Regions from separate parts of the Dactylosporangium sp. CS-047395 genome, predicted to be linked through region 1. Evidence: riboswitches for the same ligand, from Rfam matches in the RefSeq annotation. Region 1 holds a riboswitch; each other region holds the start of a gene.
What was found. Region 1 has a riboswitch for cyclic di-AMP ahead of ACQP00_RS45935 (hypothetical protein). Riboswitches for the same ligand answer to the same signal wherever they lie in the genome.
Positions count from the first base shown of each region.

Region 2: linked by a shared signal. The riboswitch ahead of ACQP00_RS05620 (NlpC/P60 family protein) and the one ahead of ACQP00_RS45935 (hypothetical protein) in region 1 are both predicted to bind cyclic di-AMP.
Region 3: linked by a shared signal. The riboswitch ahead of ACQP00_RS31995 (C39 family peptidase) and the one ahead of ACQP00_RS45935 (hypothetical protein) in region 1 are both predicted to bind cyclic di-AMP.

Region 1 covers NZ_CP192015.1:9,829,047-9,832,656, reverse strand. The annotation lists gene ACQP00_RS45940 (diguanylate cyclase domain-containing protein) at 1-1,353, shown strand, start outside; cyclic di-AMP (ydaO/yuaA leader) riboswitch at 1,424-1,566, shown strand; gene ACQP00_RS45935 (hypothetical protein) at 1,806-2,438, shown strand; gene ACQP00_RS45930 (SigE family RNA polymerase sigma factor) at 2,555-3,169, opposite strand; gene ACQP00_RS45925 (polyprenyl synthetase family protein) at 3,264-3,610, opposite strand, start outside.
Region 2 covers NZ_CP192015.1:1,217,653-1,221,262, reverse strand. The annotation lists gene ACQP00_RS05635 (AMP-dependent synthetase/ligase) at 1-186, opposite strand, end outside; gene ACQP00_RS05630 (ABC transporter ATP-binding protein) at 183-971, opposite strand; gene ACQP00_RS05625 (ABC transporter ATP-binding protein) at 968-1,702, opposite strand; cyclic di-AMP (ydaO/yuaA leader) riboswitch at 2,014-2,163, shown strand; gene ACQP00_RS05620 (NlpC/P60 family protein) at 2,204-3,130, shown strand; gene ACQP00_RS05615 (methyltransferase domain-containing protein) at 3,193-3,610, shown strand, end outside.
Region 3 covers NZ_CP192015.1:6,804,466-6,808,075, reverse strand. The annotation lists gene ACQP00_RS32005 (hypothetical protein) at 1-1,061, shown strand, start outside; gene ACQP00_RS32000 (nitrilase-related carbon-nitrogen hydrolase) at 1,074-1,556, shown strand; cyclic di-AMP (ydaO/yuaA leader) riboswitch at 1,723-1,873, shown strand; gene ACQP00_RS31995 (C39 family peptidase) at 1,877-2,668, shown strand; gene ACQP00_RS31990 (phosphotransferase family protein) at 2,656-3,610, opposite strand, start outside.

The DNA.
Region 1 (3,610 bases):
GCGCTGGCCGGCTCGGAGGAGGCGGGGGAGACCCTGCTCGGGGCCCGCTACCCCGCGGCCGAGCTGGACGAGTACCTCGAGCGGGCGGAGGTGTGGGGGCAGCTGCGGTACCTGCCGCACGAGCGGCACAGCACGCACATTCATTCCTGGGTGCCCGATGCGGTGCCCGGCGGCGACGAGGTGCCGGAGGACGAGCGTTGGCACCCCCTCGACGCCCTGTTCGCCCCGCTGAGCGCGCCCAGCGGCGAGCTCGTCGGCATCCTCGGCGTCGATCTGCCCCACGACGGCCGCCGGCCCGGGCCGCTGCAACGCGAGCTGCTGGAGATGCTCGCCGCCCAGGCCGGCATCGCGATCAACAACGCCAACCTGGTGGAGGCCCTGCAGCGCGAGCGCCGGCACCTCGCGGCCAGTGAGGAGGCCTTCCGGCTGGCGTTCACCGGGGCCGGCACCGGGATGTGCATGCTCGGCCTCACCGGCGTCTCGCAGGCCCGGATGAGCCGCGTCAACCCCGCCCTGTGCGAGCTGCTCGGCCGCTCGGAGGCGGAGCTGCTGGAGCTGCGCATCGCCGACGTGCTGCACCCGGACGACCTCGACCTGGCCCGGCTCGCGTTCGCGGCGGCGACGACGGGCAAAGGCACGCCGGTGCGGGACTACGAGATCCGGTGTGTGCGCGGCGACGGTACCGTCATCTGGGTCTCCACCACCCTCTCGCTCGTGGCCGGCCCGCCCGCCTTCGGCATCCTGCAGGTCCAGGACATCACCGGGCGCAAGGCGGCCGAGGCCGACCTGGTGCGCCGGGCCTCCCGCGACCCGCTCACCGGCCTGGCCAACCGCGACGCCCTGGCCCCGCCGCTCGCCGCCGCGATCCGCCGCGCCCACGCCGGCCTCGGCGACAGTGTGCTGCTCTTCTGCGACCTCGACGACTTCAAGGTCGTCAACGACACGCGCGGGCACGACGCCGGCGACGCGGTACTCGTGGCCGTGGCCCAGCGGCTGTGCGGGCTGGTGCGCCCCGGCGACACCGTGGCCCGCCTGGGCGGCGACGAGTTCGTGGTGCTGGCCCAGGACCTGGCCGGCACCGACGCCGCGGCGCTGCTCGACCGGGTCGAGCGGGCCATCGCCGCGCCGGTGGTGCACGACGGGCACGTGCTGCGCGTGCGGGCCAGCGTCGGGGCGGCCGTGATCGATGCCACCTGCCAGGATGCGGGCGCCGCCCTGAGGATGGCCGACCGGGCGATGTACCAGGTGAAAGGCCATCGACACACCCTGGGGATGACCGAACGGGTGACAGCGCACGGTGAGCGTTCCGGTGCGCCGGGTGGTATCCCGTTGCTCTGGTTGGCCGAGCCTTAAACCTCCCAGTACTGTCGGGTGGTCTGCTCCGGCCGACGCGCCCCGAATCGCGGGGACACCGGACAGGCGCCGTCGAGCCGCGCCGCACCTTTCAGCGTCGTGGGCCGGGGACCCATCGCAGTCCTTGGGGTGTATCCGTGACCGAGTCACGGTAGGGCGAATCCTCCCGTCCGAACCCGTCAGCTAACCCGGTAGGCGGCACCGGAAGGAGACAGCTCGTGCTCTTCGACGCCATCGCCGTCAACTCCTCGGACGGGTGATCGCCAGGACCCTGCTCCTGGCCTGTCACACCCGCTGACCGCCGCACCTTGCCGCCGCGCGATCCCTTGTGCTCCACGGGATCGTGCCGATGGCGTGCGCCCGTACTCCGAGGATTGATCTTGCTGAAACCCTTGCCGCGCCAGTTCCGGCCGCGACATCGCCGTGCCATGCAAACCGTGAAACCGGCGGCCGTGTCCGCCGTTGTCCTGTCCGCCACGCTGCTCGCCTCCGGCTCGGCCGGGGCGTCGTCGGCGCCGTCCGCCGGCCCGGCCCGCGCACCGTTCTTCGCCGCCGACACCTCGCTCGTCGTGCCCGCGCAGGCCCCGGCCCCGGTGTACGGGTGGGCCGCCCTCACCGACGCGCCCGCGCCGCCGGCCCCACCCGCCCCGCCGCGCCCGGTCGCGGGGCTCGACCAGACCCAGATGAACAACGCCGTCGCGATCGTCAAGCAGGGCCGGGCGCAGGGCGTCCCCGAGAAGGGCCTCGTCGTCGCGGTCGCCACGGCCATGCAGGAGAGCGACTTGTACAACGTGGCCAGCCCGGCGGTACCGTCGTCGCTGAAACTGCCGCACGACGCGGTCTCGACCGACCATGACTCGGTGGGGCTGTTCCAGCAGCGGGCGAGCCAGGGGTGGGGCAGCGTGCCCGAACTCATGGACCCGGCCCACTCGGCGATGCTGTTCTACAACGCGCTGGGCCAGGTCCGCGGCTGGCAGTCGATGAGCGTGACGGGGGCGGCGCAGGCGGTGCAGCGGTCGGCTTACCCGAGCGCGTACCAGAAGCACGCCGACCGCGCCGCCCAGATCGTGGCCGCTATCGCCTGAACCGCCGTTCTTTTCGTGCTCCTCTCCCCGGCGCGGGCGCTGCGTTGACGCATGTCGTGGCGTTCGCGCGTCTCTTAGGGCGCTGTGGTGACGCGCGTCGTGGTGGTCTGCCCAGGTCAGGCGGTTGACGGTGCCGCGCGCGTCCGGGCGGTGCGGTGCGTGCGGCTCGCGTCGCGTTCGTGTTCTTTTTCGACGTCGGTGTCGGTGTCGGCTTTGGTGTCGGCTTCGGCTTCGGCTTTGGCTTCGGTCAGCAGCCGGCGCATCGTGGCGAGCGCGTCCGAGGTCTGGCTCTTGACCGTGCCGGGCGCGCATCCGAGCGTGGCGGCGGTGTCGTCGACCGACATGTCGTAGTAGAAGCGCAGCACCAGCACCGCCCGCTGGCGACGGGGCAGCCGGGCGAGGGCGCCGTGCAGGTCCAGGCCGTCCGGCACGCCCTGCAGCGCGGCGTCCTCCTGCGGGCGGTCCGGCACCCGGTCGACCAGCGAGACCCGGGCCGCCCAGCCGCGCCTCCGCTCGTCGACGAAGCGGTGCACGAGGACCCGGCGCACGTATCCATCGACGTTCTCGGCCCGCCGGACGCGGCGCCAGTGCAGATACACCTCGGTGAGCGCCCGCTGCACGATGTCGTCGCCGCGGGTCCAGTCACCGCAGAGCAGGTAGGCCGCACGGCGCAGGCTTGGCAGGCGTGACCGTACGAACTCGTGGAACTCGTCCTCGACGGCGTCCGCCATGGTGGTTCCTCCCGGCTGTCACCCCTTGGGCGCAACCGGACCGCGAATCGTTTCCGCCGTTACCGAGGCGTTGCCGTGGTTTGGGGACGTTCGCTCAGCGCGGGGTGGCGGTGGCGCGGCGGGCGAGGGCGACGAGTTCGGCCACCGCGGCCGGGGAGGGGGAGGCGAGGTCGAGCGCGAGGAGGGCCTGGGACAGCAGCTCCTCGGCCTGGCGGCGGCACCAGTCGCGGGCGCCCGACTGTTCGATCGTCTTGGCCGCCCGTTCCACGTCGGCGTCGCCGAGGCGGCCGCGGGTTTCGAAGAGGCCGGCCAGTTCGTCGGCGCCGGCGGCGATCGCCGCTGCCACGGGCAGGGAGCGCCGGTGGCGGCGCAGGTCGGAGTTGAGGCCGGCCAGGTCTTCGATGAACTGGACGGCCAGGCCGAGCCGTACGCCGAACAGCC
Region 2 (3,610 bases), 2.7 Mb from region 1:
GGAGAGGATCGCGACCCGGTCGCCGGGTCCGACGCCGAGGTCGCGCAGGGCGTGCGCGACGGACTGGGCGGTGTCCCAGTACTGCCGCCAGGTGATCTCCCGCCAGATGCCCCGGTGCTTCTCCCGCATCGCGACGGCGTCGGGGGTCTGGATGGCCCGGTCGCGCACGAGCGTGGCGATGGTCATGCGGTCATCCCCTCGGCTACGCCCGTCTCGCCCAGGTAGGCGCGGATCACGTCCGGGTTCTGCTGGACCTCGCCGGGCGTGCCGCACGCGACCGGCACGCCGAAGTCGACCACCAGCACCCGGTCGGCGAGGTCCATGACCAGGCCCATGTCGTGCTCGACGAGGATCATCGGGATGCCCAGCTCCTCGCGGATGTCGAGGATGTACCGCGCCATGTCCTCGGTCTCCTCGAGGTTCATGCCGGCCACCGGCTCGTCGAGCAGCAGCAGCCGCGGCTCCATGGCCAGGGCGCGGCCGAGCTCGACCCGCTTCTGCACGCCGTAGGGCAGCAGGCCGACCGGCATCCGGCGCCACTGGGCCAGTTCGAGGAAGTCGACGATCTCCTCGACCCGGGCCCGGTTCTGCAGCTCCTCGCGCCGGGCCCGGCCGAGCCAGGCGATGGCGGCGAGCGTGCCGTAGCGCATGTGGTGGTGCCGGCCGAGCATCAGGTTTTCGATGACGGTGAGCTGGCGGAACAGCTCGACGTTCTGGAACGTCCGCGCCACCCCCAGCCGGGCCACCTTGTCCGGCCGCAGTCCGGTGATGTCGACGTCGTCGAGCAGGACGCGGCCCTGTTGCGGGCGGTACACCCCGGAAATGACGTTGAAGATGGACGTCTTGCCGGCGCCGTTGGGGCCGATCACCGCGAACAGCTCGTCGGCCCCGACCGTGAAGTCGACCCCGTCGATCGCCTTGACCCCGGCGAAGCTCAGCTTCACGTCGGAGAAGCGCAGGACATCGCTCACGACAACCACCGCTTCCGGCGCTTGTAGTGCTTCACGTCGCGGAAGGAGTGTGCGGCGTGCGAGCCGAGGTAGAACTCGCGGATGTCGTCGTCGGCGAGCAGCTCGGCGGCCGGCTTGTCCAGCACGACCTTGCCGTTCTCCAGCACGTAGCCGTGCTCGGCCACCGACAGCGCCATGGTCGCGTTCTGCTCGACCAGCAGGACCGCCGTCCCGGCCTTGTTGATCTCGACGATCAGGTCGCGCACCTGCTCGACCATGCGCGGGGCCAGGCCCAGGCTCGGCTCGTCGAGCAGCAGGTAGGACGGGTCGGACATGAGCGCCCGGCCCATCGCGAGCATCTGCTGCTCGCCCCCCGACAGGTACCCCGCGATCGAGCCGCGCCGCTCCTTGAGGACGGGGAACAGCGTGTACATGCGCTCCATGGCCTCGGCCACCCCGCGCCGGCGGGTGTGGGCGCCGAGGCGCAGGTTCTCCTCGACCGTCAGTTCGGCGAACGTGCGCCGGCCCTCCATGACCTGGCTGATCCCCCGGCGCACCACGGCGGCGGGCCGCAGCCGGTGGATCGGGCGGTCGCCGAGGGTCACCGATCCGCGGGTGACGGCGCCGTCGTGCACGCCGAGCAGCCCGGACAGCGCCCGCAGCAGGGTGGTCTTCCCGGCACCGTTCGCCCCGAGGAGGGCGACGATCCGACCTTCCGGGACGGCGAGGCTGACGCCCCGTAAGACCAGCATCACATCGTCGTAGACCACTTCGAGGTTCTGGACCCGTAGCACGTGCGGACCCCCGGAACTATTTGCACCGTCGGTGTATGAAGTTACGTGTATTTAACCGTGCCTCTGTACAAAATCAAGTCCCGAATTCGTAACCGTCCGGCACCAAAGTCACGGTCTGGCACGAGGCTCCAACCGGCAGTAATCCGGACATTCGGAACATTAGATATCGAGCGGGGCGCGCGCCTTCCGCCCGGCCGGTGATCACGTTAAGTTAGGCGCTGGCCTGCTCGGCAGTCCGCCGTCCACCCCGGATGGCGCCGGGCAAGCGCCGCCGAATCGACGCCGTGCGAGCCCACCCCTCCGGGCGCGCACATCGAACCGGGGACCCACTTCGTGGGGTGAATCCGCGACGCCGCGGTAGGGCGCTGTCTCTTCCCGCCCGAACCCGTCAGCTAACCCGGTAGGCGGTAGGTGCAGAAGGGTCTTCCCTTGTCCACTGGACATCGTGCCCGCCGGTCGGTGCTGCGGACTCTGGCGATCGGGTTCATCTCGCTCGCGGTGCTCGCACCCGCCTCGGTCGCACACGCCGACCCGTCGCTGACCGAGATCGAGGCCCAGCTCGACAAGCAGAACAAAGACCTCGAGGCCACGATCGAGAACTACAACAAGCTCAACATCGACATGGCCGATGCGCAGGCCAAGGCCGCGGACCTCGAGAAGCACGTGGCCGACTCCAGCGCGGGCGTCCAGGCCATCGCGATCGAGTCGTTCAAGACCAACGGCAAGATGCGCAATCTCAACGCCATGCTGAATGCGACGTCGTCGGGCTCGCTGGTCGACCAGATGTCGATGCTGCAGCAGATCACGCGCCAGCAGCAGAAGGCCATCGAGCAGTACAAGTCGGCCAAGACTGAGCTCGACAAGACGATCGCGGCCCAGAACACGCAGAAGGCCGACTTCGAGAACAAGCGCAAGCAGATCGAGGGCGACGTCAAGAAGCTCACCGACCTGCAGAAGAAGGCCAAGAACGCCGGCAGCACCAAGGTCACCGGGGCGAACTACAACCCAGGCCCGCTGCCGTCGGTCTCCGGCAAGGCCGGCGCCGCGGTGGAATACGCCAAGAGCAAGCTCAACAAGCCCTACAAGTTCTCCGCCGCCGGGCCCGACGCCTTCGACTGCTCCGGCCTGACCATGGCGGCGTGGGCGTACGCCGGCGTGAGCCTGCCGCACAACGCCAAGGACCAGTGGTACAGCGGCAAAGTCCAGCAGTTCAAGGACAAGTCGCAGCTCCAGCCGGGCGATCTCGTCTTCTACAACGGACTCGGGCACGTCGGCATCTACGTCGGCAACAACACGATCATCCACGCGCCCCACACCGGCGACGTGGTGCGATACGCGCCGATCACGGTCGACAGCCTCTACGGGTACGGCCGCGTCAAGGGCTGACCGAGGTTTTCCCCGAGGGCCCGCGGATCGAGTGCGATCCGCGGGCCTTCATCATTGGGGGCATGGCCTCCTGGGACCCGCAGCAGTACGAGCGCTTCGCCGAGGAGCGCGCCCGGCCGTTCCGCGAGCTCGTCGCCCGCATCCCCACCACGTCCGCGGTCGCCGTCGTCGACCTCGGATGCGGGCCCGGGACGATGACCGCCACGCTCGCCGAGCGCTGGCCCGACGCGGCGATCCTGGGCCTGGACTCCTCGCCGTCGATGATCGCGGCGGCCGACGAGCACCGGACCGGCCAGGTGACCTTCCAGCTCGCCGACGCGGCCCAGTGGCGGCCCCAGCGCGGCTCCCTGGACGTCATCGTGGCCAACGCCTCCCTGCAGTGGGTCGACGACCACGAGACGCTCCTGCCGCTCTGGGCGGCCGCCCTGGACGACGGCGGGACGCTCGCCTTCCAGGTGCCGGTCGCGACCTTCGACCCGG
Region 3 (3,610 bases), 3.0 Mb from region 1:
ACTACACCGCCGACGGGCGCCGCCTCCCGCACATCGCCGGCCCGACCGGGACGGGCCCCGGGCAGATTCCGGCGTACCTGCTCATCGCGGCCTCGCCGCGCGAGATCCCCTGGACCGTGCAGTACGCGCTCAATCTCGTGCGCAACGTCGGGCGCCTCGATCTCGACGAGGACGGGCTCGCCAACTACGTCACCGCACTGCGCGACGGGTGGAAATCGGCCTCGGCACGGTACGACAGCCCGGTTGTCTGGTCCGTCGACGACGGCTCGAGCATCACCGCTCTCATGCGCGACGCGATCGGCGAGCCGCTCGCCGGGAAGCTCCGCGGTGACAAGGACATGCCCCGGACCTGCTTCATCGACGGGCGCACCGAGCCGGCCGACGGCGCCGCGCTGATCGCCGCACTGGAGCGGCAGCGGCCCGCGCTCATCGTCACCACCAGCCACGGGGTGACCCCGCCCCCGGTTGACGCCGACCGGCTCGGCCTGCCCGTCGACGCCACCGGCCGCCCCCTTGACCTGGCACGGCTGCTGCGCGACTGGCAACCCGACGGCGCGATCTGGTACGCGCACGCCTGCTGCTCGGCCGGCAGCGACGGGCCCAGCCAGTACGACGGCCTCTTCGAACCGGGCTCCATGGTCGCCCGCGCCCTCGCCGACGCCGCCACGCTCGGCCCCCGCACGGCCGCGCTGCCCCGCGCCCTGCTCGGCGCGGCCCGCCCGGCCCGCGGCTTCATCGGCCAGGTCGAGCCGACGTTCGACTGGACGCTGCGGTTCCCGGCCACCCGCCAGCGCCTCACCGAAGACCTGCGCCGCACGCTGTACGAAGAACTGTGCGCCGGGCGCCCCGCCGGCTACGCGCTGCACTGGGTGCACGGGACCGTCAACGGGTTGCAGTACTTCACGGAGAAGGCGGTCAAGCGCTACAACGAACTGCCGCCCGGTCCGGAGCAGGACGAGGCGCTGGACATGGCGCTGTACCACAAGGTGACGGGCCTGGACCGCACCGCCACGGTCCTGCTCGGCGACCCGACGGTCGCACTCCTGCCGCCCGCGGCCTAGCAGAATGCCGGGATGACGTTGAGGATCGCCAGCACCCAGCCCGCCGGTGCCGTTGACCCGCGCGAGAACGGCCGCTCCGCGCGTGAGCTGATGCGGGTGGCCGCCGCCGATAACGTGCGCCTGGTCCAGTTTCCCGAGGGCTTTCTCTCCGGCTACGCCAAGGAACAGGTCGCCGACTGGAGCGACGTCGACTGGCCCGCCGTCCGCGAAGAAATCGAGGAGATCGCCGCCCTCGCCGCCCAGCTCAGGATCTGGGTGGTCATGGGGTCGGGCGCAGGCGCACGCCGCGATCCAGAATTACTGGCTCAGCCTCTCGGTGCCGGCGCAGTGTGCGGGGCTCATGCGTTCGACGATCTTCGGGCCGGACGGGAGCGAGCTGGCCGAGGTCGCCGGGCCCGGGCAGGTGGCCGCCGTGGTGCTCGATCGCGACGCGGCGGAGTTTCGCATCGCGTTGCGGCATGCGCGGCCGTGGCGGGCCGAGGCGGGTCGGGGTGACATCTACCGTAGCCGGCGGGTCGAGGACGGGCGGAGCAGCGATCGCACGGGGTTGTGACGCATTTGTACGACCTGTGGGGTGGGGCCTGCGGGGTGGGCCGCTGGATGTACCGCTCGGTAACGTCCACATGCCCGTGCTGGTCGTTTGCCATTGCCACATGGCGCCGGTGTGGGCCCGTCGAGTCGCGATCGTTGCGAGCCGGGGAACCAGGTAGTCCGGGGTGAATCCGTCGGCCTCCCGTCAGTGGAGGTCGTGGTAGGGCGTGCTTCCCGTCCGAATCCGTCAGCTAACCCGGTAGGCGGTATCGGAAGGAGCCTTGATGCACCAACGCTTCACCGCGCTGTTCCACCGGCCGGCCCACGCGATGCGCGAAAAAGCGCTCGAAAAAGCGCGTGGGAAAGCCCTGCGCCGGCCCGTTCCGGCAGTACTCGGGGCGGCCTCGCTGATGGTGGTCTCCGTGGCCACCGCGGCGTTGTTCAACGCGGGCGGCAAGCCGGCCGCCGAGGCCCACCCGGTGGGTACCGCCGCGCTGAGCACCGCCACGCCGCCCGCCCAACCCAAGGCGACGGCGCCGGCCCCGGATCTGCTCGACACCGCGCCCGCCGCGAACACGGTCAACTTCGACTTCCAGTTTCAGCCCAACTTCTACTACTGCGGCCCGGCATCGACCCGGATCGCGCTGACGTCGGTCGGCGCCGACCTGTCGCAGGACGACGTGGCGCATCGGCTCGGCACCACGGTCAACGGCACCAACTCGGTCGCCGACGTGACGCGGGCCATGAACAGCGTGCTCGGCAAGCCGGTCTACGAGGCCCGCTTCATCAACGGGCAGCGGGCCTCGGCCGGCGAGGCGCGGGAGCTGCAGTACGACGCGGTCCGCGCGTTGAGCACCGGCCGGGCCCTGGTCGCCAACATCGTCGGCGGCGCCACGGACGAGTCCGGCACGTACCACGAGTTCTCCGGCGGACACTACATCTCGCTCGTCGGGTACCGCGACCACGGCCGTTCCGTGCTCATCGCCGACCCGTCGGGGATGTTCGGCCCGCGCACCTACTGGATGTCGACGGACGCCCTGGCCAACTGGGCCGCCAAGCGCGGCTACGTGGCCTGAACCACCGGTGTGGGAGGCGGCCACCGGCGGTCGCCTCCCAGCGCCGACAGCTCGTCGAACGTCGCGCGCGACGGCAGGTGGGTGAGCAGGTGCCGGACGTTGCGCTTGGCGAACCGCACGTCCTCGTCGCCGGTCGCGGTCAGCGCCAGGTCGATCTGGCCGGCGACGTAGTTCTGCAGCGCGGTCGCGGTACCGCGGAAAGAAAGTCTTGGAACGGCACTCGCGCGGGCCCGATAGCCGTCGAGCAGCGCCCGCGCCGCGGCGACGTTGATCCCGGCGCCGGGCTGCACCGTCCAGTTGACCAGTGCGGAGCTCAGCTCCCAGGCCGGCGGCAACCCGGCCGCATGCTCCCACCCGGTGACGACCAGCGCGCCCGCGCCCTTGCGGACGTTGCCGGGCGTGAGGTTGTTGTGGCACAGGACGGGCTCGTCGATCGGCGCCCGGTCCTCGGCCAGCGTTTGCAAATACCGCAGCGTCGGTACTGCCTGTGCCAACTCCGCCGCCCACCCCGCCCTCTGGTCCGCGGCGAGGTCCGCCAGCTCGGACCAGCCCCGCCGCTCGAACCGCACCGAGCTCCACGGGCACAACCCCGGCGGCGGTACGCGCAACCCGTGGATCGTGGCCAGGACGCGGCCCACCGCACCGGCCACGGCCGCGCTCACCGGGGCGGCGAGCGGCGGGCCGGAGTGCATCCAGGAGTACACCCGCCAGCTTTTGCCTTTGACGGTCTCGGTCACGCTGCCGGCGATGCTGCGCACCGGTGCCGGTAGCGTCACCCCGGCGAGCGCCGCGGCCTCCTGGAAGCGCGCGTTGTCCTCGCCGTCGGTCGGCGGGTGGACGTCGTCCACGGTCCGCGGCGCCCACCGGCCCCGGTCGGTCTCCAGCGACCAGCGGCGCCCGATCTCGTCGGGGCGGGAGACCGACCGCATCGGCGCGGTCACG